DNA from 3 places in the Mesorhizobium sp. M1396 genome. Region 2 is predicted to be linked to each of the others. Evidence: predicted binding sites of a transcription regulator. Region 2 holds the regulator's gene; each other region holds the start of a gene.
What was found. The regulator HrcA, encoded in region 2, represses chaperone genes, less so after heat shock. The targets are predictions, from matches to a motif close to GTTAGCACTCNCNNNNNGNGAGTGCTAAC.
Positions count from the first base shown of each region.

Region 1: groES (co-chaperone GroES) is a predicted target of HrcA. The motif match lies at 9,549-9,577, and genes of this name have one in related genera.
Region 3: groES (co-chaperone GroES) is a predicted target of HrcA. The motif match lies at 8,395-8,423, and genes of this name have one in related genera.

Region 1 covers NZ_JAMYLA010000049.1:12,799-23,416, reverse strand. Annotated here, with positions in the region: gene NKH02_RS26375 (helix-turn-helix domain-containing protein) at 1-56, shown strand, start outside; gene NKH02_RS26370 (hypothetical protein) at 199-531, shown strand; gene NKH02_RS26365 (transglycosylase SLT domain-containing protein) at 574-1,272, opposite strand; gene NKH02_RS26360 (hypothetical protein) at 1,274-1,783, opposite strand; gene NKH02_RS26355 (hypothetical protein) at 1,842-2,432, opposite strand; gene NKH02_RS26350 (acyltransferase family protein) at 2,476-3,570, shown strand; gene NKH02_RS26345 (hypothetical protein) at 3,567-3,845, shown strand; gene NKH02_RS26340 (hypothetical protein) at 4,368-4,706, opposite strand; gene NKH02_RS26335 (helix-turn-helix transcriptional regulator) at 6,104-6,841, shown strand; gene NKH02_RS26330 (hypothetical protein) at 7,015-7,365, opposite strand; gene groL (chaperonin GroEL) at 7,485-9,140, opposite strand; gene groES (co-chaperone GroES) at 9,200-9,496, opposite strand; partial or broken gene NKH02_RS26315 (class I SAM-dependent methyltransferase) at 9,771-10,115, shown strand; partial or broken gene NKH02_RS26310 (hypothetical protein) at 10,258-10,467, opposite strand.
Region 2 covers NZ_JAMYLA010000025.1:38,380-48,997, reverse strand. Annotated here, with positions in the region: gene NKH02_RS17830 (TAXI family TRAP transporter solute-binding subunit) at 1-898, opposite strand, end outside; gene NKH02_RS17825 (YciI family protein) at 1,160-1,528, shown strand; gene NKH02_RS17820 (RNA polymerase sigma factor) at 1,536-2,780, shown strand; gene NKH02_RS17815 (glutathione S-transferase family protein) at 2,802-3,428, opposite strand; gene cysK (cysteine synthase A) at 3,559-4,539, opposite strand; gene NKH02_RS17805 (LysE family translocator) at 4,739-5,356, opposite strand; gene NKH02_RS17800 (PQQ-dependent sugar dehydrogenase) at 5,472-6,821, opposite strand; gene NKH02_RS17795 (hypothetical protein) at 6,935-7,132, opposite strand; gene hrcA (heat-inducible transcriptional repressor HrcA) at 7,216-8,298, opposite strand; gene rph (ribonuclease PH) at 8,478-9,194, shown strand; gene NKH02_RS17780 (VOC family protein) at 9,378-9,788, shown strand; gene rdgB (RdgB/HAM1 family non-canonical purine NTP pyrophosphatase) at 9,788-10,435, shown strand; gene hemW (radical SAM family heme chaperone HemW) at 10,432-10,618, shown strand, end outside.
Region 3 covers NZ_JAMYLA010000057.1:27-10,644, reverse strand. Annotated here, with positions in the region: gene NKH02_RS28300 (hypothetical protein) at 1-349, shown strand, start outside; gene NKH02_RS28295 (lysophospholipid acyltransferase family protein) at 346-1,008, shown strand; gene NKH02_RS28290 (phosphatidate cytidylyltransferase) at 1,008-1,943, shown strand; partial or broken gene NKH02_RS28285 (iron ABC transporter permease) at 1,965-2,093, opposite strand; gene NKH02_RS28275 (DSD1 family PLP-dependent enzyme) at 2,180-3,319, opposite strand; gene NKH02_RS28270 (D-arabinono-1,4-lactone oxidase) at 3,316-4,617, opposite strand; gene NKH02_RS28265 (MFS transporter) at 4,630-5,817, opposite strand; gene NKH02_RS28260 (TetR/AcrR family transcriptional regulator) at 5,944-6,570, shown strand; gene NKH02_RS28255 (ATP-grasp domain-containing protein) at 6,587-7,438, opposite strand; gene NKH02_RS28250 (class I SAM-dependent methyltransferase) at 7,523-8,320, shown strand; gene groES (co-chaperone GroES) at 8,486-8,782, shown strand; gene groL (chaperonin GroEL) at 8,845-10,500, shown strand.

The DNA.
Region 1 (10,618 bases), on a different contig from region 2:
CCTCCGAGAAGAAGCGGCTGCCTCCGGCCAAAAAGGGACGCAGGACAAGCCAGTAGATACAAGAAAAGTAGAAGATGCTAAACAATCAGCGTAGATTTATTTGCTGCGATAGGCAAAAAATCTATCTTATATTTCTTTGACTAGCATCAGAAAATCCGCCAGCGTCGATGCATTGGCATCATTGCTGAAGGGTTCACGATGCAAGCGAATATCTGGCAAGTCGCAGGAGACAATGCGCTCTATAGGGAAGCGGCGGCGTTCGTCGATTGCCACCCGAAACCATCGGTGGAAGAGGTTTCGGAATTTCTACGGGAGAAAGGCAAGCCCGAGACGATCACGTTGGTGATCGGACAGTTCATCGTGGCGGCTCTGTTCGAAGGACGACACGCGGATCTGCTGTACTGGTCGCTGGTTGCCGCCGAAGTGAACTGCGTTGGGATGGAGCAATGGCCTGATGATGTGCGCCAGGAGCTGGCAAGCCATCTGAAACGGGGATTTGGAAAGCTCTCGTCGCGCAATCTCTCCCATTGAAGGCGGCGGGCCAACGGCGTGGCCCTCAATAGGAAGGCGGGGTTACACCTGACCAAGGGCAACGTTGATGTCGCTGCCGGCGGGACCGGGAGCGGATGAAGCGAGTTTTGTGTCACCACCATTGGGCGTCGGAAAGTCGCCTGGTCCCATTTGGCAGACCGCTTGCGCGCCGCATCCCTGAGGAATGGATTGGCCGGCCGAATTGAGGGCGGCATAGCGGCGGTTTACGTCGTTCGTCCAGTTACGGCGCTGGCTTTCAGTGCTGCCGTTGTAACGATCGGCGAGGCAGCGAATACTTGACGTGCCGCCGCACGATTTGACGGCATCGCGAAGCGTCATTACGCCGCCTTCAATGTTTTCGGACAAGATGCCCCGATCCATTCCGTAGGCCCGGCCGGTCGCCCCCGTAAGCTGCATCGGTCCAAGAACGCCACTGAAGGAGCCGGCACATGCTGACATCGCGCCTTCGTGAGCGGACACGGCAAGAGCGAGCTTGGGATCAACACCATACTTGTTGGCGGCGTCGACAATCATATTGGCGATGTTCGGGCTGCGCTCCGTCATCTCTTGCGTGGACGGATAGCTCGGCAGACCCGCACCGTTCGTACAAAGGGTACGCAAGGTTGTTTTGTCATGGAGATCGCAAGAACTTGCATCCTGATCGAAGGAATTCGCTTGCGCAACAGGCGCTTGTCCAACGACCAGGAGCGCGGAGAGGAGTATTGGGAAGGGACGCAGCATCTTACTTCCCCGGGCAGAAATTATAGATGGTGCCATTGATGGAGAGCGCGTTGCTGGATGGGCGCGTAATCTTCATCGGCGTGATGACCGGGGAGCTGCTGCCACGCTCTGTACATGAGGCTTCGAACGCATCGTCTGCATGACGGGTGCCTGCTATCTCGCAGGTGCTTGCGCCGACGGTGATTGCGTCGCCGTCGAATTCGGCAAGTTCGAGAGCGCCGACGCCATGGTCGAGATCGGCACATGTGTGCGTGGACGCTACATATGATCCCTGCGGAGCCTTGAGCGGATCAAGTGCTTGCGCGATTGCCGGCGAGATCAAGACGGCTAGTGTCGCTAAGATTGTCCGGCTGGCCATGGCAGATCTCCGGAACATCATTCCGCCGTGGCCGCCGGCAGGAGCCGCGGTCAAGGCCGCGCATCGCGCGCCGTCAGGGAAGCATTGATCCGTTGGCGATGGCCGGTGGCTGGCTGGTGTCCTGAATAACGTCAGGTTCTCCGTGCCGATCATGATTGCGCTCCTTGGGGATATCGAGGTTGCCCAAACACAACGGCGTGGGCTGCTTCCTCTAGGGTTGAGGGACAGGGACCCGGAATTGGCATTCCTGGGCGATTTCACCTTGGAATACGATGCCGGCGCGAATGCTTTTGGCCTGAACATCATATGCACCCATCGCACCATTCCGAGCGAGGTCGGGGCGGACGTTATTCGGTTGCGCGCCATATTCGATGAAACAGCCGGAGCCAGCGTCAGCGACCGTTGATCGGCCGTTCTGGTAGATCGCCAAGCGCATGGGGCATCGTTTCAGTATGGCATTGCCGACAGGGTCGGTGCGGATCGGCGAGCAGCCGGTGAGCGTGTGCAGGACCGAGAGGACGACGGTTTTGGTCGGGCTGCGAACGACGATGTGACTCTCGGAAGCCGGCGCGTTGGCGACCGCAAAGCGTGTATCACCTTTGGCCACGTAGGCGTCGTTGTTCTTCTTCAGTCGGTCGGCCCATAGGGAGGCGTAGGGCACGGCTTCCGAGTTCGGGAGCTCGAGATCGGCATAGGCGACGGCGCGCCAGGCGTTCGGATCATGCGTGAGCGACTGGGCCGAAGCGTGGGGCGCCAATGTAAGGGCAGCCGCGACTGCGACAAATGTCAGGCGTGCATGCATTCCTTGCCTCGCTTGTGTGCCCTATGATTAAATCAATGTTGTGATGATTGTCGAGCGTGATATTTGGATGGAACAAAAAGCCCGCCTATCGGGGCTGGATGAATTGCGAGGCCTGGCGATCGGGCTGGTGGTGCTGTCGCATGTCGGGCCGGTCTTCGGAGAAGGCGGGACGGTCGCCGTTCTGCTGTTTGCGCCGGCGTGGAGCGTCGGGGTCGATCTGTTCTTTGTGATTTCCGGCCTGGTGGTGGAACGCTCATTGCGAAGCCTGCGCCTCGAGCGCGGTGCGCTCGAGGCGGCCTCCGCCTTCTATGTCAGGCGTGCTATGCGGATCGTGCCGCTGGCCTGGTGCGTCGGCGCCATCCTCTCGATCGGGTTGATCATCCCGGGAAGCGGCGTTGAGCCTGCAGACGCGAAGGCGGCATTCGCCTTCATCTCGAATGCGCACTGGGCGCCCTGTTTCGGGGGCGCCACAGGATGCGGGAACGCCTTTGCGTTTGGGCCATTCTGGTCGATTGCCGCCGAGATGCAATTTTATCTAGTGGCTCCGCTCCTGGTGTTCTTGCTACCGCAGCGGGCGCTCGTCGCGTTGGCCGGACTCGTTCTCGTGGTCGGGACCTTCACGCTGCGGCCTTGGGGCGGAACGCTTTGGACGTTCCGCATCGATGCAATCGCGGTCGGGCTGGCGATCGGAGCAACCATGGGCACAAGCGCATGGCCCCGTCTGGCGGAACACCTGCGGGTGATCGGCAACATGGAAGCGGCGTTCTGGATGTCGATCGCGGCCTTCATGTTGGCGATCTTGCCGCCGGCGATGCATGGCGGGGCGACTGCCGTGCTGGCGCTGATGTGCGGGTGGATCGTGACAAGGGCGACCTTGCGGGATGATTCTGTGAACTGGCCGGGGCGGATGCTGCGCCGTTTGGGAGGCATCTCCTATGCCCTCTATCTGATCCATCTGCCGGTGCTGGCGCTGTTCAACTGGTCGCTTGGCCAATTCCTGGACGCTCCGGCGACGGCAACGCTCTCGATCGCCGGCGCGATCGGGCTGTCTCATGTGCTGACGGTGGCAATCGGAGATCCGCTCCGCCAGCTCGGCCGCCAATGGTCAAATCGAACAGTCCGGGAGGTGTCGCCGTGACGGGAGAAAATCGTCAGTGGTCGCTTGGTGGTGAAGATGTCGATCAAATTCCGCGAGGAGCGAGGGCGCTGGCGGAGCAGCTGTTGACCGAGACCGACGGCGATGCCGTGGCAGCGCTCGTCGCGGCATGCTGCGTCGTTGGAGCCATGCGCTCGGCGGTATCGAGGGGTATGGTGCGCAACGGATCGCCGTCAGGGGTCGATATCGCGCAAGTGCTGGACGTGTTCGTGCGAAGCGAGCTCCCAGCAGAAGAGCAGAACCTGACCGGTAGATGACTTCGACCGCGAAGTAGCTACCATGTTGGGGGGCTGTGCGGCCTGCCGCTCGATCCCCCGGAATGCTGAATGCACGATATCCGCAGTTTGATCTTCGTGGACGACCGTCAGCAATGCCACTGACAATGATTTCGCCAGGAAAGAGATTGAACTAAAGCCTTGCAAAACGCTTTGGCCGAACGACTGATCGGTCTCGCATAGGGACGCATGATTTTTCGGCCGGAGGTGAGCGATGCGGCCTCCATGCGTGAAGGTCGCCATGACTGCTGGCGCGACCACACGCAATACGCTCGAAGTCGCCGAAGACGGTCGTCGCAATCTTCGTACTGGGATCTGCACGAAGAGACGCAGTAGTGAATTGGCACGCTGCGTGACGACACATCCGGAGCGTCGTAAAAGCCGCTCGCAGCGTACCTCTCATACGCCCGCGGACAAATCTTGCCGACGCCGGCGCCGTTGGTTTGGCCGTCGGCTTCTGTGCGCATCTGGCCAGCCGACACGCGGCAGTGTGACGGCCGCCGCTTAGTAGCGGTCGCCGAACCAGCCCTTGCTCTTGGGCGGCGAGGGTTCCTGATAGGCCCACGGGACAGACTTGTAGGACGGCCTCGGGTCTTGGACGCGCCAAGCCTTCTGCCAGTAGTAGAAATTGAGGGGTACTCGGGCGAGCACGCGACCATCGGCAGACAGGAGGTCGGAAGCGCAGGCGACGACGGGGCCGTCGTAAAATTGCACGCGGCCAGTATAGCCGTTGAGCGCTCCTGGCCGGCAGGCAAAGACGCGAACGCCTGCAGCGATCGTGTCCGGGGCTTCCGCGGGGACGGAGATCGTCTTGATGCCTTCCTTGGTGATGAGCGTGCGCACAGGCACGGAGTTCCAATGCGAGCGGCGCAAGGCGTTATTCGCCTGAGCTTCGGTTGGGTAGCCGGCTCGCCGGGTAATGACCGGCGGGAAGCGCCCCCAGTCTGGCGCATATTCTTGCCGGCTGCGACTGACCCGATCAGGCTTCCAACAGGAGTCCGTAGCCGAAACGGGGCCGGCCGAATGTGAAGCATCCGGCACTCGCTCGGCGCAACCGGCGAGCAAGGCCGCGGATGCTACGAGGTGGAGGATGTGACGAAAAGAACGCATATCGTGCTCGGGGGTCATGGGTTTGCAGGTGAGAATTTCCGGTGAAGCCAAGGCATCTGGAAGGTGCTGGCCCAAATGCCGCGATGGGTTTTGCGAGCCTGACGCTCGATCTGGGCGTAGAGGGGGGATGCGGCGATCGAGATCATCGGGGAGGGTGACGGCTACGCCTGCTTTCAGCCTTTCGCCGGCGACGTCGGCCATTTCGCTGGTTGCACAACGCCCTCGTCTTTCCGGATCGGCAGCAGACAAGCCATTGTTTCAAGGTGGCGGTTACGAGCCATGCCATGGCGACAACGCCACAAGGCAACGCCTGCTTTCCCAGCGTCGCGGTCTGGCCCAGGTCGCAGCCGTCGACGCCGCGATAGGTGCACGAAGCAAAAGTTGATTGCTGGTTCCCCATGGATCACTCCGCTTCAGATTCATTGAGTCAGTAAACTATCTTGCAAATCGCTGTGCAAGTGTCTCTGACTCATATCCCGCGAGGGGAGGAGGGTGCTCGTATCCGGATCCGCGCCCGATGGGCCGGGCAGGGCCTCGGTGTCGACTTGACGCGGGGCCATCCGGCAATCGATACTCTGAATGCGCGCTATGCCGTGGCGGTCGCAGCGGCATCCGCTGGACGAACTCAGCGGCTTCGTGGCCGGCCTTGCCTGATATCGCTGCGAGCCTTTCGAAGCCGCTGTTCGAGCGCTAAATAGCGAGCCGTAATCGAGTTCAGCTTTGTGAAAAACTGCCTGCTCTGCGCAGCGTTGCCCGGCGCAGGCGGGGGGAAGAAAGCAAAAAGAGCTTCCCGATCAGCGTCTAATTGTTTTAGCTCCGAGCAGAGACGGCAAATTTCGTGGTCGTCCGTTCCGGAACTCCGATGTGATGCACGGCGCGAGGTACGCGTAGGGTTAGTCTGCCGACCCACATCGTTCGACGAAAGTAAAATCGTATCCAAGGCGTTTCCTCCACGCCGGGTTGTGGTCATCCAATCTGGAATAATGCGGGTTGCAACCTATGTATACTGGCGGTTTTGCCTGTCACTTTTGACAGGTCGTGAGACGCTGGAATCCAGCGAGGAGCAACCTAGTTCGATAGCCGCGCGAATGGCTGGAGAGGCGCGTCGATAGCAAGGAGGTAAGCTGGATATGGCGAGATTTGACTCAAATTTTCACGACGTGACGGAGGGTATTCACGCAGTTGCCTCTCCTGCGGACGCGGCGGACCTTCTGAACACAGTTGTCGAAAGTTACGGTCTTGAGACGGCGGCCTTTCTTACCGTCAGGCCGGTTTACGAGGAACCGAGTAAGCCGTTCTATGTGACCACCTATTCGCCTGACTGGGTGAAACGCTACATCGAGAAGGATTTTTTCGACATCGATCCCGTGCTTCGCTATGGGCTGCGTGCTGTGAAATTGGTTGATTGGAAGGAGATCGACCTATCGGACAAGCCCGTGCGCACGTTCTTCGGTGAAGCGAGGGAACATGGTGTCGGGAAGCATGGCGTCACGTTCCCGGTTAGGGGTGTCGACGGCGACCGCGGCATTCTGACCGTGACGAGCAACGAGAACGCAGCGGCGTGGCAGACGTTTCTCAAATCCGAGGTTCGCGACTTCCAGCATCTCGCCGGTGAATTTCACAATGCTATCGGTCGAATCCAAGGAAGGCCACGCCATCCGACTGTCTGCTCCGATAGAGAGATCGAATGCCTGAAATGGTACGCGAGGGGAGAGAAGGTCAAACGGACCGCAGAGATACTGTCGCTATCCCCTCGCACGGTCCGATTTCATCTTGATCTGGCACGGGCCAAGCTTGGTGCCAAAAGCTTGGCCCATGCGGTTGCGATCGCGGCAGAGCGCGGCCTTTTCTTTCAAAGAGTGTTCTGATCGGTCGCCAAGCGCTTCGCGGGAAGCCGCCGGCAAACTCGTTCCGTTTCGTGAAGCTGGGAATGCTAGAACGACTGAATCATGGGGAAAGAAGGGAGGCGTCGCTCTGGACGACCTGATCCGGAAAGGCACCGCGACGCTCCAAGGGTAGAATGCTGGCCAAACCAAGTGTCCTATTCGCAAACCACACGGTACCGCTTGCCGGGCTTGCTGATGTTCTTGCAGACAAGCGGCTTGTGTGGCTCGGAAGAGGAGAGCGGCGGACTTGCGGCCGGCGATGCCCCTCTGTTTGATGTCTTGAGACTTGCCGTACGGCTCGGTTCGAGTCTCTCCGGCTCCTGTGGCGCAACCGGGAACACGCTGGCTTCGATCCGCCGCTGCTGCAGGCGTGGCGGCTCTTTGTCAAAGAATCGCCTGGCATCAAGCGATCTCGGAATAATCACTGTACCATCATCGCTGTGCGCGCAGCCGCTGCCCAACAGTAAGGCCAGCCCCAGGAAAAAAGGCAGAATCCGTTCAAACATAAGCATACCCTTGGCGGGCGTATCCCCCGGCTTGCGGGTCGCCGACAACCGGCGCAAGGGCACAAAGAAAGGGCGGCATTGCTTGCCGCCCTTTCGAAATTGTCGAGATGCGTGGACCTTTAAAAGCCCATGCCACCCATGCCACCCATGCCGCCGCCGCCCATGCCGCCAGGCATGCCGCCGCCAGCCGACTCCTTCTTCGGAGCCTCCGCGATCATGGCTTCGGTGGTGACCAGCAGGCCGGCGACCGAGGCCGCGTCCTGGAGAGCGGTACGGACAACCTTGACCGGATCGACGATACCCATGGCGATCATATCGCCATATTCGCCGGTCTGGGCGTTGTAGCCGAAGGTCGCGCCCTTGTTCTCAAGGATCTTGCCGGCAACGATCGATGCTTCCGCACCGGCGTTCGACGCGATCTGGCGGGCCGGAGCCTGCAGCGCGCGGCGCACGATGTTGATGCCAGCAGCCTGGTCGGCATTGACGCCGGTGACCTTGATGTTGGCCGAAGCGCGCAGCAGGGCAACGCCGCCGCCTGCAACGATGCCTTCTTCCACGGCCGCGCGGGTTGCGTTGAGGGCGTCATCGACGCGGTCCTTCTTTTCCTTGACTTCGACTTCCGTCGCACCGCCGACGCGGATCACCGCAACACCGCCCGCGAGCTTCGCGAGACGTTCCTGCAGCTTCTCCTTGTCGTAATCCGACGTGGTCTCTTCGATCTGCTGCTTGATCTGGGCAACGCGGCCCTGGATCTCGGCCTTAGTGCCGGCGCCGTCGACGATGGTGGTGTTCTCCTTGGAGATCGACACCTTCTTGGCGCGGCCGAGCATGTTGAGGCCGACGTTCTCGAGCTTGATGCCGAGGTCTTCCGAGATGACCTGGCCACCGGTGAGGATGGCGATGTCTTCCAGCATGGCCTTGCGGCGATCACCGAAGCCCGGCGCCTTGACGGCGGCGATCTTCAGGCCGCCACGCAGCTTGTTGACGACCAGCGTGGCCAGAGCCTCGCCTTCGACGTCTTCCGAGATGATGAGCAGCGGCTTGGAGGTCTGCACGACGGCTTCGAGAACCGGCAGCATGGCCTGGAGGTTGGAGAGCTTCTTCTCGTGCAGGAGGATGTAGACGTCCTCGAGCTCGGCAACCATCTTGTCGGCGTTGGTGACGAAGTAGGGGCTGAGGTAGCCGCGGTCGAACTGCATGCCTTCGACGACTTCGAGTTCGGTCTCGGCGGTCTTGGCTTCTTCAACCGTGATGACGCCTTCGTTGCCGACCTTCTGCATCGCTTCCGCGATCATCTTGCCGACCGACTCGTCGCCATTGCCGGCGATCGTGCCGACCTGGGCAACTTCCTCGGAGGTCTTGATCTTCTTGGCAGCCTTGCCGAGTGCCGCGACGACTTCGGTCACGGCCAGATCGATGCCGCGCTTCAGGTCCATCGGGTTCATGCCGGCGGCAACCGCCTTGTGGCCTTCCTGGACGATCGACTGCGCCAGAACGGTCGCGGTCGTGGTGCCGTCGCCGGCGATGTCGTTGGTCTTCGAAGCAACTTCGCGGACCATCTGCGCGCCCATGTTCTCGAACTTGTCTTCAAGCTCGATTTCCTTGGCAACGGTGACGCCGTCCTTGGTGATGCGCGGGGCGCCGAACGACTTGTCGATGACGACGTTGCGGCCCTTGGGGCCGAGCGTGACCTTCACCGCGTCGGCGAGGATGTTGACACCGCGCAGCATGCGCTCGCGGGCGTCACGGGAAAATTTTACGTCTTTGGCAGCCATTTTTTAGCTCCTGGCAACTTGGGGTAAGCCCAGAATTCAGTTGACGGTGAGGCCGATAATCAGCCGATGATGCCCATGATGTCGGATTCCTTCATGATCAGAAGGTCTTCGCCATTGAGCTTGACTTCGGTGCCCGACCACTTGCCGAACAGGATGCGGTCGCCAGCCTTGACGTCCAGCGGGACGAGCTTGCCAGCTTCGTCGCGGGCGCCGGAGCCGATGGCGATGATCTCGCCTTCCTGCGGCTTTTCCTTTGCCGTATCGGGGATGATGATCCCGCCGGCGGTCTTCGCTTCGGACTCGACGCGGCGAACGACCACGCGGTCATGAAGCGGCCGGAAATTCGACTTTGCCATTTTTGGATGTCCCTGGTGCGGAGGTTGAACGGTTGCCCGTTGCCGGAGCGTCGTTAGCACTCGCAAGTGGCGAGTGCTAACGCGGCTGTGGGATAGGCTGTAAGCTCATACTAGTCAAGACGAAAGAGGGACGGGCGAAGTGCAAAAATCGCGTGGCCCTGCGAGCGCAAGACGCCCTCGCTGTTCGTGACTGCCTGTGACGGGCCTTAACACGCAAGCAAGTTGTAACGGGCTTGCAAAATTCGCTGAGCTTGGCCACAACGCGCTTCGCTAAATGGCCGGAGCTCGGAGAGAACATGGTTTGCGACTGAAGGAGCTGCTCGGCAAAAGGTTTGATCAAGAGGTGCAATTCTTCAAAGGCTGGCAGAAGGACAAGAAGGGCGTAGGAGCCCTCATCCCCACTTCGATTTATGCGGCGCGCCGGATGGCAAGCGTCGTCAACCCGCGGTCTGGAATGCCGATCCTGGAGCTTGGCGCGGGAACCGGCGTCATCACCAAGGCAATCCTGGAGAGGGGCATCAAACCGCATCAGTTGGTGTCGGTCGAATACTCCAGGAATTTCTACGACGGCCTGGTGCAACGCTTCTCGGGCGTGGACTTCAGATTGGGCAACGCATTCCAGTTTTATGAATGTCGCCTCCGCCTGTCGTCCAACCGATGCGCCCATTCCGGAACTTTCTTACCGCCGGCGAGCAATCCTGCAAAAGACACTTGCAAGCCTTTTGCCATGATCTGCAGCGTCGTCAATGTGACATTATTTTTCTGACGCCCAGTCCGAGGCGATCCTGCTCTTTCAGGGTGGTGAACGTTGACCGCGGCATCAGATGCTTGTCGATCGGCCGGAAGGATCGGCTGCCATCGACCCAAATATCTGCGGATCGGAGCCGAATTCGCAAAGCCGCTAGCGTTGCAATCTCATAGAGCCGGCGCTCGGGCTTCTCCTGCCCGAAGATGAGTTTTCGATCGGTCTGGTGAGCAACCTTGCTTCAATGTCGTGAGGCGGCTGGCCGCTATGCCCTTGCCTATGTCCACGTCATAAAAGGGCGACAGGGGGAGCGCGGGATTTTCGGCAAGGCGAGCGGCCGTTCGACTAAATGGCGACGCTGTCAGCAACGGTGCCTG
Region 2 (10,618 bases):
TGCCGTCGAGCGCCTTGGCCGGGTCGATCGCCTTGGCGGCCGCATGCGCCGCGGCAAGCTGGTCGAGATGCTCGAACAGGAGCTTGGTCATCTGATAGGCGGTTTCATCGGAGACATCGGCGCGGGTGATGAGGAAATTGCCGACGGCGGCGGTGGCGACATCCTCGCTCTGGCCCTCATAGGTGCCCTTGGGAATGACCACCGAAAGATAGGGCGCACCGATCTTGGCGACGTCCTGCTCTGGCACGGCAACGACGTTGATCGGCACGGAGGTGGCGAGGTCGCGGATCGAGGCGACGCCGAGCCCGGCCGATTGCAGCGTGGCGTCGAGCTGGCGGTTCTTGATCAGCTCGACCGATTCGGCGAAGGGCAGATATTCGACGCGGCCGAGATCCTCGTATTTCAGCCCGGCGGCGGCGAAGATGGCGCGCGCGTTGAGCTCGGTGCCGGAGGCTGGCGCGCCGACCGACAGGCTCTTGCCCTTGAGATCGGCCAGCGTCTTGATGCCGGATTCCTTGCTGGCGACGATCTGGATGTAGTTGGGATAGATGGCGGCGATGCCGCGCAGTTTGTCGAGCTTGCCTGGATATCCGGCCTCGGTGTTGCCCTCGGCGGCCAGCTTGACGGAATCGCCGAGCGCAAAGGCGATCTCGCCCTTGCCCTGCTGCAGCAGATTGAGATTTTCGACCGAAGCCTTGGTCGCCTGCACCTGGGTGCGCGCGCCTTCGATGCCCTTGCCGTAGATTTCAGACAATGCGACGCCGAGCGGATAATAGACACCGGACGTGCCGCCGGTCAGCACGTTGATGAATTCCTGTGCCTTGGCTGAGACAGCGCCCAGGCCAAGCGAGAGCGCCACGGCGCCGGCCGCAACGAATTTCGTTCTGAAATGGAACATCGGATCTCCTCCCTGAAAATATCGACGACCGCACCGCCTCCCAGGTGCGAACCGGAGCGAGTTTAGACAGCGAGCCGCAAATGCCAACCCGCAATTGTGCTCGTTGGACGAACGGTTGAGGGATCGGGAAACAGATGGCGGCTTGCGCAAAAAGCCAGCGCAGCCGAAAGTTTTTTTGAGCTGCCTGTCGAAATCGCGCGCTGCCGCGCGACATACGTCCGGCTCGCAACGAAGCGGCCTTCGAAACAACGGGAGAAGACCATGCGATACATGATTTTGATCAATAACGACGAAGCCGCATTGGCGAACACGCCGATCGAGAAGGCCCAGCAGATGAGCGCGGCCTATGGCGCCTATACCGAAGCGTTGAAGAAATCCGGTGCGTGGCTGGCTGGCGAAAGGCTGCGCCCGACCCAGGCAACCACCTCGGTGCGGATCGCTGACGGCAAGACCAACGTGATTGACGGCCCCTATGCCGACACCAAGGAGCAGCTTGCCGGCTTCTACATGATCGAGGCGGCCGACATCGATACAGCCATCGAATGGGCGGCACGCTGTCCGGCGGCCAGCACCGGCACGGTCGAGTTGCGGCCGATCTGGGAAATGGCCGACTACATGCCCAAGAAATGACGAGGTGATGGACAGTCGCCCGGAGATCGCCTGGGCGGCGGCGGAAACCGCCGCCCGGCAAAGCTACGGCAAGCTGGTCGCCTGGCTCGCGGCGCGCACGCGTGACGTGGCCGCCGCCGAGGACGCGCTGGCTGACGCCTTTGCCGCGGCGCTCGAACGCTGGCCACGAACCGGCGTGCCCGAAAAGCCGGAAGCTTGGCTGCTGGCGGTGGCAAGGCGGCGCCGCGTCGATGCGGTGCGGCGGCGGCTGACCAGCGAGGCCGGCCGCGAGCATCTCAAGCTGATTGCCGAGGAGATGGAGGCGCGCATGACCGACGAAGACCTTCCCGACGAACGGCTGCGGCTGATGTTCGCCTGCGCCCATCCGGCAATCGAGCCCGGCATTCGTTCGCCGCTGATCCTGCAGACCGTGCTCGGGTTCGACGCGGCAACGATCGCCTCCGCCTTCCTGGTGTCACCGGCAACGATGGGCCAGCGCCTGGTGCGCGCCAAGAACCGCATCCGTGAAACCGGCATTCCGTTCCGCGTTCCAGACCGGACCGAACTCGGCGAAAGGCTGGATGCGGTGCTGGAAGCGATCTACGCCGCCTTCGCAGAAGGCTGGTCCGATCCCGCGGGCACCGAAACGCGGCGCCGCAATCTGGCCAGCGAAGGCATCTGGCTCGGCCGCCTGATGGCTTCGCTGATGCCGGAAGAGCCCGAGGCGCTGGGCCTGCTGTCGCTGATGCTGTTCGCCGAGGCGCGGCGCGCGGCACGGCGCGATGCGGCCGGAGATTATGTTCCGCTGGCCGAGCAGGATCATACGCTGTGGGATGGCGCTTTGGTCGACGAAGCGGAATCCCTGCTCCGCCGCGCCGCCACCATGGGCGTCATCGGCCGCTACCAGCTTGAGGCGGCGGTTCAGTCCGCACATGCGGCACGACGGCTGACCGGCCGCACCGACTGGGTGGCGGTACGCGAGCTCTACGACGCGCTGCTTTCGATCGCAGGATCACCGGTGGTAGCGATCAACCGCGCGGTGGCGATCGCCGAGGCCGAGGGTGCCGTGGCTGGACTGGCGGCCCTCTACGTGCTGGGCGACGACAAGCGGCTTGATGAGTATCAGCCCTATTGGGCAGCCCGCGCCGGTCTCCTGGCCAGGCTCGGCCAGGCACCGCGGGCGTGCGAAGCCTATGACAGGGCGATCGGCCTGGAGCGCGACCCAGCGGTGCGCCGGTTCCTGCAGGGCAAAAGGGCAGCGCTCAAAAATTGAGCCTCGCTAACGGCCGTCAGTTCAGCCTGGCCACATCTCATGCGATGTGTTGAGCGTCTTCATCAGGGGATGCTCGCGCAGCTTCGACCACAGACGCTCCATATCAGGCCAGGCCGCCCGCGCCCTTTCGGCGTCGGGATGCCAGGCCACCAGCATGGCGAGGTAGATGTCCGCGAGCGACATTCGGTCGCCGACCAGCCAGTCACGGCCTTCGAGAGAGGCATCGAGGACGCCGAAGCCGCGGTCCATCTCGGCGACGGCTGCCTGCTTGACCGCGTTGGTGCCTTCGGCATCGGTCGTGTAACGATGCGCGTAGTAAAGCCGTAGGATCGCCGGATAGAGCACTGATGACATGAAGGCCATCCAGCGGAGGAAGTCGGCGCGGGCAGGCGCGTCGGCCGCCGGCGCCAGGCTGGCATTGGGATGACGCTCGGCAAGCAGGATGCAGATCGCCGCCGATTCGGTCATCGAGCTTCCGTCCGGCAACGTCAGCACCGGCACTTGGTTCAAGGGGCTGATGTCGAGGAAGGCCGGATCGGGCCGGTCCGTCTTCGGCACGTCGATCTGCTCGAACGGCGCGTTCGCCATCGCCAGCGCCGCCTCGACGACGAAGCCGCCGCTGCCCGGACGAGTGTAGAGCTTGTACATGAAATCCTCCCGGGCCGCGAAAGGCGGACCGGTGGGATATGAACCGGAAGCAGGGTGCCGCTCAAGCCGGTGGCTGGCGCCACGAGGGACTTTTTTCAGCGGGCCAGCCTAGTCGCGAAGAAGCGTAGGACTACGAGCCCAGCCCCTCGAACAGGATGGTCGACAGATAGCGCTCGGCGAAGGACGGGATGACCACGACCAGGTTCTTGCCCTTGTTTTCCGGCCGCGAGCCGACGACGATGGCCGCCTGCAGGGCGGCGCCCGACGAGATGCCGACCGGTACGCCTTCGAGTCGGGCGACGAGGCGGGCATTTGCGACCGAATCCTCGTTCGACACCGTGACGATCTCGTCATAGATCGTCGTGTCGAGGATTTTGGGCGCAAAGCCGGCGCCGATGCCCTGGATCTTGTGGGGGCCGGGCTGGCCACCCGACAGAACCGGTGAGGAGTCCGGCTCGACCGCGACGACATGCACCGAGGGCTTGCGCTTCTTCAGCACCTGGCCGACGCCGGTGATGGTGCCGCCGGTACCGATGCCGGCGACGAAGATATCGACCTCGCCATGCGTGTCGTTCCAGATTTCCTCGGCCGTCGTCGTGCGATGGATTTCCGGATTGGCGGGGTTCTCGAACTGCTGCGGGATGATCGCGTTGGGGATCGTCGCGGCCAGTTCATCGGCCTTGGCGATGGCGCCCTTCATGCCTTTCGGGCCCTCGGTCAGCACCAGCTCGGCGCCAAGCAGCGCCAGCATTTTCCGGCGCTCGATCGACATCGTTTCCGGCATCGTCAGGATCAGTTTGTAGCCCTTGGCGGCGGCGGCGAAGGCAAGCGCTATGCCGGTGTTGCCCGACGTCGGTTCGATCAGCGTGGTTTTGCCGGGAGAAATCTTGCCGGCTGCCTCCAGCGCCTCGATCATCGCCACCCCGATGCGGTCCTTGACCGAGGAGATCGGATTGAAGAATTCGAGCTTGGCGATCAGATTGGCGACGATGCCCTTTTCCCGAGCGAACTTGTCGAGCCGCACCAGGGGCGTGTCGCCGATCGTATCGGTGATGGAATCGTAGACACGGCCGCGACCGGGTACACGGGCAGAGGTGACGGGCTTGTTCATTGGTTTCGCTCCCAGAATTTCAGGCAAGTGGAGAATTTCAGGCAAATGGAATTCAAGCCGGCAAGATAGGGCCTTCGGCCGCGCAAGATAGACTGTCGGCTGAAAATATCCGAGTGGGACCTGTGTCGAAAACGTCGCGCCCCCGGAAAAGCATTTCGCGAAAAGGCCTGTTTACGAAATACTTTGGCCGAAAAGCCCCCTATTGCCGGGCGGCAATCGCCGCGGCGGCGCCGACCATGAAGCCGGCGGCGGTGCGGTTCAGCGCCTTGAGCGCGCGCGGCGACTTCAGGAACCAACGCGCCTTGGCCGCCAGCGCCAGATACGGCACCAGCACCACCAGAAGCACGACGACCGTCAGCGCGACGAGAATGCCGTAATCGATCAGTGTGATGGTCTTCAGGTCGACGATGGTCGGCGTGATCGCGAGGTAGAAGATCATCGTCTTCGGATTGCCGAGCGTGACGGTCAGGCCCGCAAGGAAGCTCGACAGCAGCCCGCCCTTGCCCTTCTTCGCCTCGACCGTCTCGAGCGTGATGCCGCTGTTCCAGAAGCGCCAGCCGAGGAAGGCGAGGTAAGCGACACCGAGCCATTTGATGGCGAGAAAAACCATGCCGAAGGTCTGCGCCACGAAGGCGAGACCGAGCACCACGGCGGTCAGATAGGTGAGGTCGCCAACCATCAGGCCAAAGGACATCGCCAGGGATGAGCGGAAGCCGGAGCCGAGCGCACGCGCGACGAGCGCGGTGACGCCGGGACCAGGAATGGCGGCGGCGATGCCGAGGGCGGCACTGTAGGCGAGGAATCCGGTGAGGGTCATGGTTGCGGCCTTGCGCGCGACGCTGTTGTCGCAGCTTCCTATCGCACAAAGTCCGCCAGACGTGAATTCCCTGCCCCCGAATTCGATTGCACCACGCCGGCATGCGAATTTGCGCTCAGGAGCGACCGCCGTCATGGGTGACGCGCCAGATGGTGCCGTTGCCGTCCTCGGTCACGATCAGCGCGCCGTCCTTCGCCACCGCCACGCCGACCGGCCGACCCCAGACCTCGCCGTTGGAGACGACGAAGCCGGCGATGAAATCCTCGTATTCGCCGGTCGGCTTGCCGTCGCTGAACAGCAATCTCACCACCTTGTAGCCGGTCCTGTTGCCACGGTTCCATGAGCCGTGCAGAGCGACAAAGGCGTCGCCCTTGTATTCGGACGGAAAGTTCTTCCCTTCGTAGAAGGCGATGTTGAGCGGCGCCGAATGTGCTTGCATCAGCACGTCGGGAATGGTCGCCTTGCCGGCAAGATCGGGGCGCGCGCCCTTGTGGCGCGGATCCTCGTTGTTGCCGATATAGTACCAGGGCCAGCCATAGAAGGCGCCCTCCTTGACCACGGTCGCATATTCCGGCGGCACATTGTCGCCGAGCGCATCGCGTTCGTTGACGACGCACCACAGCGCGCCGGTCGCCGGCTGCACGGCCATGCCCGAACAGTTGCGCAGGCCAGTGGCGACGATGCGACCGTTCTTGCCGTTGGGATCGAAAGCCAGCACAGCCGCGCGGCCATCCTCGGGACCCCAGGCAGCGCCGAGCGGCTGCGACTTCGCCCAGGCGTCGAGGCCGCCTTCCGGTTCGTTGCCCATATCCTGCGCGGCGTTCGAACCAGACCCGACCGATAGATAAAGCGTCTTGCCGTCCGGCGAGAAAGCGATATCGCGGGTCCAGTGATGACTTGAAGGGATGTCGTCGACGATGGCCTCCGGATCGCCTGATGCCTTCAGGTCGCCATTGCGATAGGCAAAGCGCACCACGCTGTCGCTGTTGGCGACATAGACCCATTGCGGGTCGTTGCCCGGAGGATAGAAGCCAATGCCATAGGGCTGGTTGAGATTGCCGGCAAAGATGCCTTTCTCGGTGGGCTTGGCACTGCCGTCGGCGAGGCGGTAGACGCGGATCTGGTTGGCCTCGCTGTCGGCGACGAACAGGTCGCCGTTCGGCGCGACGCGCACGACGCGCGGATTGTCGATGCCCGACGCGATCAGCTCGGCCGAAAAGCCCGGCGGCAGTTTCGGCTTGGCGCCTGCCGGTCTTTCGGCGAGGCCGGCGCTGTTGGAGGCGGAATTGGTGACGTCGGGCTTTGGCAGATCGTTCGGCTTGATCAGGCGGCGCACACCCGGCCTGTCGGCACGCCAGTCGCCGAAGGCGGCGGCACCTTTCAATACGGGCTCCGCCTGCTGGGCGAATGCAGCGGCGGTGAGAAACACCGCGGCGGAGATGGCCAGCCCGGCCAATCGGATCATTCAATCCTCCAAACCCGGTCACACAATGAACGGCCGCAAAGGGGCAAACGAGCGGTTTCGTCTGTTGTTCCGCGGCACACGATCAGTTGAAGTGAAAGCGGAGGTTTTTTGCCTCAGGTCCCAGCGGCGTAGAAATCGTCGTCGAGACGTTTTTCCAGTTCGACGAGATCGGCCGGCAGCGGCAGGCCCATGGCGCGCATTTCCCGCAGTTTTTCACGCAACTGCTCCTGGATCTCGTGCTGGTCTTCCGGCTGGTTGACCATCTCCTCGAGTAGCAGGCTGATCCGGGCTTTGAATTCTTCGAGCGCCATTCTTTTTCTCCTCGGAGGCCTTAGGTTTGGATCTAAGGTGCTGAGATTCAGGTCAGGCCGGCATCCCCGGAATATCAATACACCTAACGCAGCATGCGGGAAATCAGCTGTGCGGTATAGTCGACCATCGGCACGATGCGGGCATAGTTGAGCCGGGTCGGGCCGATGACGCCGAGCGCGCCGACGACTCGGGCGTCCTTGTCTCGATAGGGCGCGACCACCAGCGATGAGCCGGACAGTGAGAACAGTTTGTTTTCCGAGCCGATGAAGATGCGCACGCCCGATCCTTCCTCGGCGAGGTCGAGCAGCTGGATCAGCCCGTCCTGCGTCTCCATGTCCTCGAACAGGTGCCGCAACAGTTCGATATCGGCCTGGGCGGTGACGTTTTCGAGCAGATTGGCGCGGCCGCGCACGATCAGCCGTGCCGGCAGGCCGCTGTCGGCGCCGGCCCACACCGCCAGCCCCTTTTCGACCAGGTCTTGCGACAGCGTGTCGAGGGCGGCCCTGGTCTCTTCCTTGATGCGGGCGATCTCGATCCGCGCCTCGGCCAGCGTGCGGCCGCGGATATGGGCGTTGAGGAAGTTCGAGGCCTCGTGCAGCTGCGAGACGGTGATGCCGGCGGGCAGCTCGACGACGCGGTTTTCGACATCGCCATTCTGCGACACCAGCACCGCCAGCGCCTTGGTCGGCTCGAGCTGGATGAATTCGATGTGCTTCAGCGCCACCTCGTTCTTGGCGGCAAGCACCAAGCCGGCGCCGCGCGACATGCCCGACAGCATCTGGCTGGCCTCGGTCAGCATGTGTTCCAGCGTCGCGCCCGAGCCGGATGCCCGCACCTGCGCCTCGATGGCGCGGCGCTCCTCGTCGGAGAGATCGCCAAGCTCCATGAAGGCGTCGACGAAGAAACGCAGGCCGGCCTGCGTCGGCAACCGGCCGGCCGAGATGTGCGGCGCGTAGATCAGACCGAGATGCTCGAGGTCGCTCATCACGTTGCGGATGGTGGCCGGCGACAGCGAGGACGGCAGGATGCGCGACAGGCTGCGTGATCCCACGGGTTCGCCGTCCTTGAGATAGGAATCGACGATGCGCCGGAAGATGTCGCGCGAGCGCATATCCAAAGATTGAAGCGCGGGCGACTGCGAACTCGGGTCGACTGGCTTGGTCATTGCGGCCAAAAACCTCCGACCCAAGGATATAGACTTCGCTACGGCCCGCGCAACCCGGTGTGTGCGCGTCAGATCACCCGGTGTCTGTGTCGGATCGTCGGGCCATTTTCCTTTGCGCCGTGCGTCCCATGCGGTTACAAGCCGGCCAAGATTCCGAAAATGACAAGAAAGCAGTCTGAATGCGCCCTTCCAAACGTCAATTCGACGAAATGCGTGCCATCTCCTTCGAGCGCGGCGTCTCCAAGCATGCCGAAGGCTCGTGCCTGGTGAAGTTCGGCGACACGCATGTCCTGTGCACGGCCAGCCTCGAAGAGAAGGTGCCGGGCTGGATGCGCAATTCCGGCAAGGGCTGGGTGACGGCGGAATATGGCATGCTGCCGCGCTCGACCGGCGAGCGCATGCGCCGCGAGGCTTCCGCCGGCAAGCAGGGCGGCCGCACGCTGGAGATCCAGCGGCTCATCGGCCGCTCCTTGCGTGCCGTGGTCGATCTGCAGGCGCTGGGCGAGCAGCAGATCACCGTCGACTGCGACGTCATCCAGGCCGATGGCGGCACCCGCACCGCCTCGATCACCGGCGGCTGGGTGGCGCTGTATGACTGCCTGCGTTGGATGGAAGCCCGCCAGATGGCCAGCGTCGCCAAGGTGCTGAAGGACCATGTCGCGGCGATCTCCTGTGGCATCCATGACGGCCAGCCGGTCATCGACCTCGACTATATCGAGGACTCGTCGGCCGGCACCGACGCCAATTTCGTCATGACCGGCAAGGGTGGCATCGTCGAGATCCAGGGAACCGCCGAAGGCGAGCCTTTTTCCGAAGGGCAGTTCGCGGAATTGATGGGCTTGGCCAAGAAGGGCATCCAGCGCCTGGTCAGTTTGCAGCAGATGGCAGTGGCTTAGGTTTCGAATGCCGAGCCAAGGCACCCCCCTCTGGCCTGCCGGCCATCTCCCCCGCAAGGGGGGAGATCGGCTGTGGTTGCGGGTTTCGCCAATCACCAACTTTGCAAGTCATGAGCCGGCGCTGATGCTTCCAATCTCCCCCCTTGCGGGGGAGATGCCCGGCAGGGCAGAGGGGGGTGCCTCGTGACGCCCTCTGCTATCCTGGAATCCGCCCTCTACGTCACCGACCTTGCCGCCGCCGAAACCTTCTACACCGGCGTTCTCGGCCTCTCCGTGCTCGGCAAGGTCGACGGCAGGCACCTGTTCTTCCGCTGCGGATCCGGCGTCCTGCTCATCTTCAACGCCGAGGCAACCAAAATCCCGCCGGCGCCCGACGCTAGGCTGCCGGTGCCGCCGCACGGCACGGTTGGCGAAGGCCATCTCTGCTTTGCGGCGACCGCCGAGGAAATCGTGCGCTGGAAAGCGCGTCTCGAGGCAAAGAAGATCGCCATTGAAAGCGAATTTGAGTGGCCGCAGGGCGGTCGTTCGATCTATATACGCGACCCCTCGGGCAATTCGATCGAATTCGCCGAGCCACGAATCTGGGGCCTTTGATGCATTCTCTCGATGGAAAGAAGATCGTCGTCGCCAGCCACAATGAAGGCAAGCTGCGCGAATTCGCCGATTTGATGGGGCCGTTCGGCTTCGAAGCGAAGTCGGCCAAGGAGTATGGCCTGACGGAGCCTGACGAAACCGGCACCACCTTCGAAGAGAATGCCTACATCAAGGCGCTGGCCGCCGCGAAGGCGACCGGCCTGCCGGCGCTGTCGGACGATTCCGGCCTGTGCGTCGACGCGCTCGACGGCGCGCCCGGCGTCTACACCGCCAATTGGGCCGAGACCCCTGACGGCTCGCGCGATTTCCGCATGGCCATGCAGCGCACCGAAGTGGCGCTGCAGGAAGTCGGCGCCGCCTCGGCCGAACAGCGCAAGGGCCGCTTTGTCGCCGTCATCTGCCTGGCGTTCCCCGACGGCGAGGCCGAATATTATCGCGGCGAGGCCGAAGGCACGCTGGTCTGGCCGCCGCGCGGTGACCTCGGTTTCGGTTACGACCCGGTGTTTTTGCCCGATGGCTTCGAAAAAACCTTCGGCGAGATGAGCGCCGAGGAAAAACACGGCTGGAAGCCCGGCCAGCCGACGGCGCTGTCGCACCGCGCCCGCGCTTTCCAGAAATTCGCCAAGGCGAGATTGGGCTCGACATGAGCATGCTGCTCGACCGGGCGCCCGGCTTCGGCGTCTATATCCATTGGCCGTTCTGCGCGGCCAAATGCCCCTATTGCGATTTCAACAGCCATGTCCGCCATCAGCCGGTCGACCAGGATCGTTTTGCCAGCGCCTTCGAGGCCGAGCTTGCGACGATGCACGAACGCACCGGGCCGCGCGAGG
Region 3 (10,618 bases), on a different contig from region 2:
TATCCTTGGGCCCCTGGCCGCGTCGGCGCGCGGAGCCTTCGAGACCTTGCCTGCGGCCGTCGCCTTGTCGATCACCGCCGCGAGCGCTGTCGCCGTGCTGGCGCTGTCGGCATTGCTGGCGTTCGATGCGCTGCTCTTCCGGCTGATGGCGAGCCACGACGACGAGGTTTCCGGCGGCGCCGCGGTGGATGACATGCTGGCGCGCATGCGCCTGAAACCCGCCGCGTCCACGACACGCACGCTCGATGACCGCATGGCTGGCACAAGCCGCTTGCTGTTCAAGCAGCGTGCGGCCCTCGCCCTGTTTGCCGTAGCACTTCTGGCGGCGGGGTTTTGGGCGCCGCGATGAACAAGCTTTCGCTGAAAACCTTCACCTTGCTGCAGACGGTAACCTCCGTCGGCCTCTCGGCGCTGGCCTGGATGGTGACCGGCGTGCGTCCGATATGGAGCGGCAGCCTGCCGTCCGACCGGCAGCGCATCTATTTCGCCAATCACACCAGCCATGGCGACTTCATCCTGCTGTCGGCCTGCCTCAGCGAAAAGGAGCGCGCGATCACCCACGCGGTCGCTGCCGGCGAATACTGGGGAAAGTCGCGGCTGCGCCGCTTCATTGCCGAGGACATGCTGTCGTCGGTGCTGATCAACCGGCAATGGACCAAGCCTGAGGAAAATCCGATCGAGATCATGCTGTCGGTTCTCGACCAGGGCCACTCGCTGATCCTTTTTCCCGAGGGCACCCGCAACATGACCGAGGAGCCGCTGCTGGCCTTCCGCTCCGGGCTCTACAATCTGTCGATGGCGCGGCCGCAGGTCGAGCTGATCCCGTGCTGGATCGAGAACATGTCGCGCGTGCTGCCCAAGGGACAGTTCCTGCCGGTGCCGCTGCTGTGCCGCGTCGTCTTCGGCGCACCGGTCGCCGTGACGCCTGGCGAAGAGCGCCGCGCCTTTCTCGAGCGTGCCCACGCCACGCTTCTGGCGCTCAACCCGCGTCCCGAGCGAGACGATTGATGCGCCACGAGATCTCCATCCTGATCATCGGCCTGCTGGCGGTTTTGACCACCGCCAGCATCGTCGCCGCCATACTTTCGGCGCGGGCGCCGAAGCCGCTAAGCTCGACCCTGGTCAATCTCACCCAGCGCATCAATGCCTGGTGGGTGATGGTGGCGATGATGACGGTCGCCTTCTTCTTCGGCCGCTACGGCATGACCATCCTGTTCGCGCTGATTTCCTTCGCCGCGCTACGCGAATTCGTGACGCTGACGCACACCCGCCGCAGCGACCACTGGGTGCTGCTTGGCATGTTCGGCATCATCATACCGTTTCAATACTGGCTGGTGTGGACCGCCTGGTACGGGCTCTTCGTCATCTTCATTCCGGTCTATTGCTTCCTGTTGATGCCGGCCATCACGGCGCTGCATGGCGACACCGAACGCTTCCTCGAGCGGATCGCCGCGCAGCAATGGGCGGTGATGATTTCGGTCTATTGCGTCAGCCATGTTCCAGCGCTGCTGACACTCGACGTGCCGCGCTTCGAAGGCCGCACCCTGCTGCTGATCGCCTTCCTGATCATCGTCGTGCAAGGCAGCGACGTGCTGCAATACATCTTCGGCAAGCTGTTTGGAAAACACCGTTTTTCGCCGAATGTCTCGCCGTCGAAAACCTGGGAAGGCCTGATCGGCGGACTGGTGTCGGCGAGCCTGCTCGGCGCGCTGTTGTCGTTCGTGACGCCCTTCTCGCCGCTGCAGGCGGCGGCCGTGGCCTTCGTCGCCTGCTCGATGGGATTTCTAGGCGGGCTGGTCGCCTCGGCCATCAAGCGCGACCAGGGCGTCAAGGACTGGGGCCATCTGATCGAGGGCCATGGCGGCATGATGGACCGCACCGACAGCCTGGTCTTCGCCGCCCCGGTGTTCTTTCACATCGTGCGCTATTTCTGGACGGTCTGAGTAAGCCGTTTCCGACCGCGCTCAGAGCAGGTTGCGGATGAGCATGGTGACGACGAGGAACGCACCGACCGAGCTGATGCCGATCGGCAGTTCCCGCGGCGGCGGCAGCGTTCGTGCCAGGAGATCGCTGGCCATCAAAAGCACAGCGCCGGAATTCGAACGCTACGGCCCCGAATTCGACCCGCGCGGCGGCAATGGCGGTTTGGAGATCTGGACCTCCGTGAAAGCGTAGGCGATCACCCCATCGGCAGCTCCGGCCAGCGATCGGCGATCCTACCACCGGAAAACACCGCGATCGATCCGAATTGCTGCAGCACGGCCTCGCTCTGCGTCGGGCGCAGAAAGGCATGGTCGCCTGGCCTTGCGGTCGCATCGGCCGGCAAGCCCATGAATTGCTGGTTGGAGGACAGGCCGAGCAGGGCGTTCGTCTTCATGCCTTCGGGGAACACGGGCTCGGCCATCCACTTGCCGCCATAGAGGTAGCACCCCTTGCGTGGAAACCGGCCGAGTGCCTGCAGCAGGCGGGTCACGGCAGGCGGGCCGGGCAGCATCGGCTCGACCACTTTCAGCATCGGCGTCGCGATAAAGGCAGCCGGCAGGAAGCCTTCGAGGCCGGGCGTATCGAAATCGCTGGGCAGCACGAAGGCCGAGCCCATCGACACTTCGTTGGCCACGCCGCCATGGTGGAGCAGTGCGGTCTTGCTGCCGCCGATGTTCAAGATGCGGCGCTGGTCGGCGCCGAGGCAAGCGACGAACGCCGTGGCCTGCGCCGACGCCTTTGCCAACGCTTTCACCGGCCCGCCGAACAGGCCGGGAATGTGCGGCGCATGCGCCTCGTAGGCCATGACGCCTTCGCAACGCAGCCGGGACGGCAGCGCGCTCAACGCCTTCGACAAGGACTCCGGGCTCGCAAAACCGCCGCGATGCAGTCCGACGTCGATCTCGAAAGCGATGCCCAGCTCGATGCCCAACTCGGTCGCGAGTGCGCCATATTCCGCCAGCCGCTCCTGCGTATCGATCAGCCAGCAGACACGCGACCAGTCGGCGTCGGCTTTCACCAGCGCCGCCCTTGCCGCGCCGACCGGCATCGGCTTGCCGTACAGCAGATCGGCATCTGGAAACGCCTTCAGCACCGCCTCGCTGATCGGCGGATGGAAGGACATGACGTGATTGGTGCCGAGCGCCTTGCCAATGTGCGAAAGCAGCGGTAGGCAGGCGAGCGACTTGTCGACCAGCCGCACGGCAAGGCCGGGATCCAGCCTCCCCTTTACCAGGGCGATGTTGCGATCCAGCCGGTCGATATCCAGCACCAGACAGGGCTGCAAAATGCCAGCAGTCTTTAGTGCGTCCGACAGGGCGGAAAAATAGGCGCTCATCGTTCGTTGCCAAAAGGACCGGGTTCGATGCCGAACAGGCCGGCCATGTAGGGCGAGACGAAGCGGTTTTGCGGATCGATGTCGCGCCGCACCGCCATGGCGTCGTCCCAGCGCGGGTAGAGCTTTTTCAGCTCCGCCGCCTTCAGGCTGTGCATCTTGCCCCAATGCGGCCTGCCACCGTATTTGCGGAAGATCGGCTCGGCCGCCCGCATGAACGGCAGCGGATCGTTCGCTGCGTCATGGTGGATGGCGATCGAGCAGGTCGGCCTCCTATAGAATGGCGACAGCCAGAATTCGTCGGGCGCAACGCTGCGCACCTCCATCGGGAAATAGACCTCGGGAAAGCGCTTCTCCGTCAGCTCGATGATTTCGGCCAGCGCCTTCGGCCCCTCCTCGAACGGCAAATGGTATTCCATCTCGTTGAACTTGGTCTGCCGGTCGCTGGCATAGACGTTGAGCCAGTCCTGCACGTAGTCCTCGGCCGGAAATTTGGCGACCGCCGAGCGGATGAGGCGGCCGCGCAGCGACGGCAGCCAGGCGAGCGCGGTGCGCAGCCGGCGCAGCGTCCTCAACCCGGCCTCATCCGCTTCCGGCGGTCGCGGGGTCGGTGCCGCGTCGCTGAGATCGCTGGCGATGAACTGCGCGTAACCGGAAAACGGAATGTAGTAGAATTCGGCCGAGCGATGGGCGGCCATCATCGTCTCGAAGTCCCGCAGCATCTCAGTGATCGGCAGCACCCATTTGCGGCGGCGCAGCCGGTAGGTGGCAATGTTGTTCAACGTTACTTCGGTCATCACGCCGAAGGCGCCGAGCGCGACACCAATGGCATGGATCATCTCCTGGTCCCCTGCCCGCTTGAAGTCGCGCAGCTTGCCCAACCCGTCGACAATCCGCACCGTCTCCAGCTGCGTGTGATAGGCACCGAGCGTCGGTCCCGAGCCATGGGTGGCCGTGCCCAGCGCGCCGCCGATGGCCTGGCGGTCGATATCGCCCATATTGGGCAGGCCCTGGCCGATGCCTTGCAGCATGTGCATGAGCGGCCCGAGCCGGGTCCCTGCCCGCACCCGCGCCTGATGTTTCTCGGCGTCGTGCGAGACCAGCCCTTCCAATTTCTCCAAGGACAGGATGGTGCCCTTGGATTTCACCAGCGGGGTGAAGGAATGACCGGCGCCGACGACGCGGATCGGACCCGGCGCTGTGCGCACCAGATCGCCCAGTTCGCCGGCATCGGCGGGACTGGCGATCAACCGCGGTTCGGCGGTGACAATGCCCGACCAGTTGCTCCATCTGTTCGACATGGCGCTCCCCGCTCAGGCAACGGCGCGGCGGCGCCGCGTCACGAGGATAAACAGACCGAGCAGCACCACGCTGGCCACAGCACTGGCGGCGGCGAATTCCGGCACCGGCCGGAAGTCCTTGCCGTCGATGAGCAGCGACGCGGCGATCGGTCCGATCGCCAGGCCGAACAGCTGGGCCGCGGGCACCAGCAGCACGGCGGTGCGCGTCTCGTCGGCGGTGATCGCCAGCCGGATCTGATAGGGCACGATGAACAAGAGGATGAAGCCCATGACCAGGGCGGCGATCCAGAATGTGGCGGGGCCAGGTCCGCTGGCGAGAACCAGCGAGCTGACAAGCGCGATGGCACCGATCGCGGCGATGGCCAAGCGATAATCGATGCGCGCCTCGAAAACGGTTGCCGTCATCGCACCCAGGACCTGCGCCGCGAGGCTGGCGGAGACGATCAGGCCGACGGTGCGGCCATCGATGCCGTATTGCGCGCCAAGCGGTTCCAGAAAGGCCCAGACCGCACCGAAGAACATGAAGTAGCAGAACACCGACAGCAGCGCGGTGAGCGAAGGAATCGTCAGCACATTGGCCAGATTCTCTTCCTTGGGCAGATCGGCGTAGTCCCCGGGGACGGTGAAGGCGACCGCCAGCGACGCGATGCAGACGACGGCAAGAACGAGGAAGCCGCCCGCCGATCCGGCTGCCGGGATGACATAAAGCGCCAGCAACAGGGCAAGCGCGCATTGCGCCAGTGTCTGCATGGTGACGAAATAGCCGCCGATGCGCTCGGCGCGCCGCGAACGGGCGATCAACTCCGTGGCGACCGCCACCAGACCGCCCTCGGCAAGACCGGCCAGGGCGCGGGCCCCGATCAGCGTGTTGGCGGTTGCGGCATAGGCCGTCCACACATTGGCCAGCGCCAGCAACAGCAAAAGGACGGCACTTTTCCGGCGCATGTTGTGGGCCGAAAGCAGCATCGCCACGACAGCAGAACCGATGGCAATGGCGATCATCTCGGCGGTCGCGACCAGCGCCAGTTCATCGCCGCTGACATGGCCCTCGGTGTAGAGCGCGCCGAGCAACACGGGCTGCAGCCCGAGGATGAGCAGGCCGACCGAACCGATCCACAGTGCCGAGGCAAGCTGTGCGCCGGTCGGATTGCCGACCAGCCAGTCGCCATTGCCCGAGTGCCCGGTATTTGTCGAAGCCAAAGGCGCCTCCCAACGTCCTTGCCGCGCGGCAAAAAAACTGACAACCTGTCAGCATTTCTAGAAACTGATACTTGATCATATTTCTTGTCAACCGGATTTTGAAAAACCCGTGCGAAAGATCGGTGCATGACGGAAGTGAACAGAACAGCCACCGAGCCCCGGCGCAGGCCCAAGCAGGAACGCAGCCGCGAGCGCATCGACGCGATCCTGTCGACGACCATGCGGCTGATCGGCGAGAAGGGCATCGACGCCGTCACCATGAAGGAAGTCGGCATGCTGGCGGGCGGGCCGATCGCCACCGTCTACCATTACTTTCCCAACAAATCGGCGATCCTGGCGATGCTCTACGAGCGGTTTTCAGAAGTCAGCCGTGCCCGGCTGACGGCGATCATCGCCGACGTCCGCGAGGCGAAGGACGTGATCGTGGCCGCCGACCGGCTGCTTGACGATTATCTCAGCCGCGTCGCCGGCGATCCGGCCATCCAGGATCTGCAGAACGCCATCCAGGCCGACAAGGCGCTCAAGAATCTCGACATCGCCGAAACCCGACATCAAGCCAGGATGTTCTGCGACCATGTCATCACCCTGCTCGAGCCCGGGAAGCGCGAGCAGTTCGAACGCATGGTCATCCTGATCTTCCAGCTCGCCGGCGGTGTCGTGCGCCTGGCGCTTGCCGAGGGCGAAGCGGAAAGCCGCCGCACGATCGAAGATTATCGTTCGATCATTCACACGCAGCTGCGGTTGTTTTTGTAGAACACCCATCATTGATCTATCGCACACCGCGGATCAGGCTCTCAAACCCATCGGCCAGATCGGAAGCGCCTGCCGCGAACATCCTCCTCAAATTGCTGGGACGGCCGGGGGTCTTGTTCGCATCCAGCAGCACCGCCCTGCCGTCATGCACCACAAAATCGAATTTTCCATAATCGAAGCCGAGCGCGCGCCGCAGCGAACGCAGTTCATCGGGGACCGGAACAGGCTCACGTCGGATCGTTTCGGATGCCTTGATCAACGGCTTGGGCGATACATAACGCGTGCAGCGCTCGCGGTCTCCGCAGAACACCCAGAAGCGCGCCGCGAAGCCATCGCGCTCTCTTTCCGGAATGAACTTTTCCACGACCAGATCGGCGCGGTCAAAGATACTTTGTGGAATATCGCCGATCGACTCATGGATCGCGTAAGGTTCCTGAACAGGCATGTCCGGAAATAGCTGAGGCTTGCCCGCGCGTTGCGATTGCCGATTGAGGAACGTCTCCGGAATACCCTGATTGTTGAGATTGCTTTTGACGATCACCTGACCTTGCCAGCTGTCAGCTCTGTCGACCAATGCACCGCTGATCCGACGCTTGGATATGTCGACCGCCCCGATATTGAGGCAGAATGCAAAACTTGATGCATAGTCGACATAGTCCGTGGGCGTCACCGTGGCGTCGACATGCAACACCGCTATATCGGCGCTGAATGGCGTCGACAGACCTTGCTGAACCCGAACCGAATGGCCGCGCCTTTTCAATTCGGCGAGAATGTCGAAAAGCATGTATGGGCTGCTCCTGCGCAGCAGGATGTCGCGCCTGCCCAGGAATCGGTCATGCTCATGGGTGACCACGAGAATACGCGCCAATCATCGACCTCTTGGCTTATACAACAACCTCTATTAAGCCCCGATGGGTATCTAAATCTAGACGTCCATGGCCCAATAAATTGCATGACAAATCACTGGGACAATTATCACCGCCATTGGAAACTTCTGGATGCGCCGCTCCGGCCAACAGCGGAAACCATCGGCATATTCGATCGCGAACTCGATCTGAAAAATGCCGACGTCCTGCTCCTTGGAGTGACGCCGGAACTGGCAATCCTGGGCAGATCGATGTTGGCGGTCGATCAATCGGCCACCATGATTTCCGGCGTATGGGCCGGCGACGACGGATCGCGAAAGGCGATAGCCGGCAACTGGCTTGACCTGCCAGTGGATCGGGCAAGTTTCGACGCCGTCATCGGCGACGGATGCCTGTCGGCGGTCGATTCCAAAGCCGCGCGCGGTTCGCTGTTTGGCGAAATCGCGAGGGTGCTGAAGCCTGGCAGGCGTGCGGCGATCCGCGTTTTTGCTCGGCCGGAAACGGCGGATGATCCGCGCGGCATCGAAGCTCTGGTTCTGGCCGGCGGGGTCGAGAATTTCCACGCGCTCAAATGGCGGATCGCGATGGCGTGCACGACCGACGACCGCGATTTCGCAATCAAGGTGCGAACGATCCGCGACACCTTCGACAGCCTGTTCCCCAACCGCGAAGCTCTTGCCGCGAGGACGGGTTGGACCATGGTGTCGATCAACACGATAGACGTCTATGCGGGCTCGGACATAAGCTACAGCTTCGCGACGCTGGCAATGCTGATCGAGGAAGCGAGCAACTGGTTCGACGACGTGCGCGTCGTGCCGAGCGGCAGCTATCCCCTGGCGGAGCGTTGCCCGCTGCTGGTGTTCGGTTCGGCCAAGCCCCGATAAGTTCGTCATCGAGGTGCCAAGAGGCGCTCCGACCGCCTTGACTCTGGCAGGGCGGCGGCCTATTTCAGCGCCACGTTAGCACTCGCCATTGGTGAGTGCTAACTCATATGTCCGGCGCCGCCGGACGGAGGAACTGTTCTCACCGTTCTCATCGAGGAAGAAAAAATGGCAAAGTCGAAGTTCCGCCCGCTTCATGACCGCGTGGTCGTTCGCCGGGTCGAATCCGAATCCAAGACCGCTGGCGGGATCATCATCCCCGACACGGCAAAGGAAAAGCCGCAGGAAGGCGAGATCATCGCTGTCGGCTCCGGCGCTCGTGACGAAGCTGGCAAGCTGGTCCCGCTGGACGTCAAGACTGGCGACCGCATCCTGTTCGGCAAGTGGTCGGGCACCGAAGTCAAGCTCAATGGCGAAGACCTTCTGATCATGAAGGAATCCGACATCATGGGCATCATCGGCTGATATCAGGCCTTTTCATCAACTGAATTCCCGGGCTCAATCAAAGCCCCTGCCAGGAGCTAAAAATGGCTGCCAAAGACGTAAAATTTTCCCGTGATGCCCGCGAGCGCATGCTGCGCGGCGTCAACATCCTCGCCGACGCGGTGAAGGTCACGCTCGGCCCCAAGGGCCGCAACGTCGTCATCGACAAGTCGTTCGGCGCGCCGCGCATCACCAAGGACGGCGTCACCGTCGCCAAGGAAATCGAGCTTGAAGACAAGTTCGAGAACATGGGCGCGCAGATGGTCCGCGAAGTTGCTTCGAAGACCAACGACATCGCCGGCGACGGCACCACGACCGCGACCGTTCTGGCGCAGTCGATCGTCCAGGAAGGCCACAAGGCCGTTGCCGCCGGCATGAACCCGATGGACCTGAAGCGCGGCATCGACCTGGCCGTGACCGAAGTCGTCGCGGCGCTCGGCAAGGCTGCCAAGAAGATCAAGACCTCCGAGGAAGTTGCCCAGGTCGGCACGATCTCGGCCAATGGCGACGAGTCGGTCGGCAAGATGATCGCGGAAGCGATGCAGAAGGTCGGCAACGAAGGCGTCATCACGGTTGAGGAAGCCAAGACCGCCGAGACCGAACTCGAAGTCGTCGAAGGCATGCAGTTCGATCGCGGCTACCTCTCGCCCTACTTCGTCACCAACGCCGACAAGATGGTTGCCGAGCTCGAGGACGTCTACATCCTCCTGCACGAGAAGAAGCTCTCCAACCTCCAGGCCATGCTGCCGGTTCTCGAAGCCGTCGTGCAGACCTCGAAGCCGCTGCTCATCATCTCGGAAGACGTCGAAGGCGAGGCCCTGGCCACGCTGGTCGTCAACAAGCTGCGTGGCGGCCTGAAGATCGCCGCCGTCAAGGCGCCGGGCTTCGGTGATCGCCGCAAGGCCATGCTGGAAGACATCGCCATCCTCACCGGTGGCCAGGTCATCTCGGAAGACCTCGGCATCAAGCTCGAGAACGTCGGCCTCAACATGCTCGGCCGCGCCAAGAAGGTGTCGATCTCCAAGGAGAACACCACCATCGTCGACGGCGCCGGCAAGAAGGCCGAGATCCAGGGCCGCGTTGCCCAGATCAAGCAGCAGATCGAAGAGACCACTTCGGACTACGACAAGGAGAAGCTGCAGGAACGTCTCGCGAAGCTCGCGGGCGGCGTTGCGGTGATCCGCGTCGGCGGTGCGACGGAAGTCGAAGTCAAGGAAAAGAAGGACCGCGTCGATGACGCCCTCAACGCAACCCGCGCGGCCGTCGAAGAAGGCATCGTTGCTGGTGGTGGCGTAGCCCTGCTGCGCGCTTCGGCCAACATCAAGGCCACCGGCGTCAATGCCGACCAGGCCGCTGGCATCAACATCGTTCGTCGTGCGCTGCAGGCTCCGGCCCGCCAGATCGCGGCCAACGCAGGTGCGGAAGCATCGATCGTTGCCGGCAAGATCCTTGAGAACAAGGGCGCGACCTTCGGCTACAACGCCCAGACCGGCGACTATGGCGACATGATCGCCATGGGTATCGTCGATCCGGTCAAGGTCGTTCGTACCGCTCTCCAGGACGCGGCCTCGGTCGCCGGCCTGCTGGTCACCACCGAAGCCATGATCGCGGAGGCTCCGAAGAAGGAGTCGGCTGGCGGCGGCATGCCTGGCGGCATGGGCGGCGGCGGCATGGGCGGCATGGGCGGCATGGATTTCTAAGAAGTCCATAAAGCTCGCCCATGAATCCAAGTTGCTCAAGCCCGCAAGCGGGCTTGAGTGGCGGCATGGATTTCTAAGAAGTCCATAAAGCTCGCCCATGAATCCAAGTTGCTCAAGC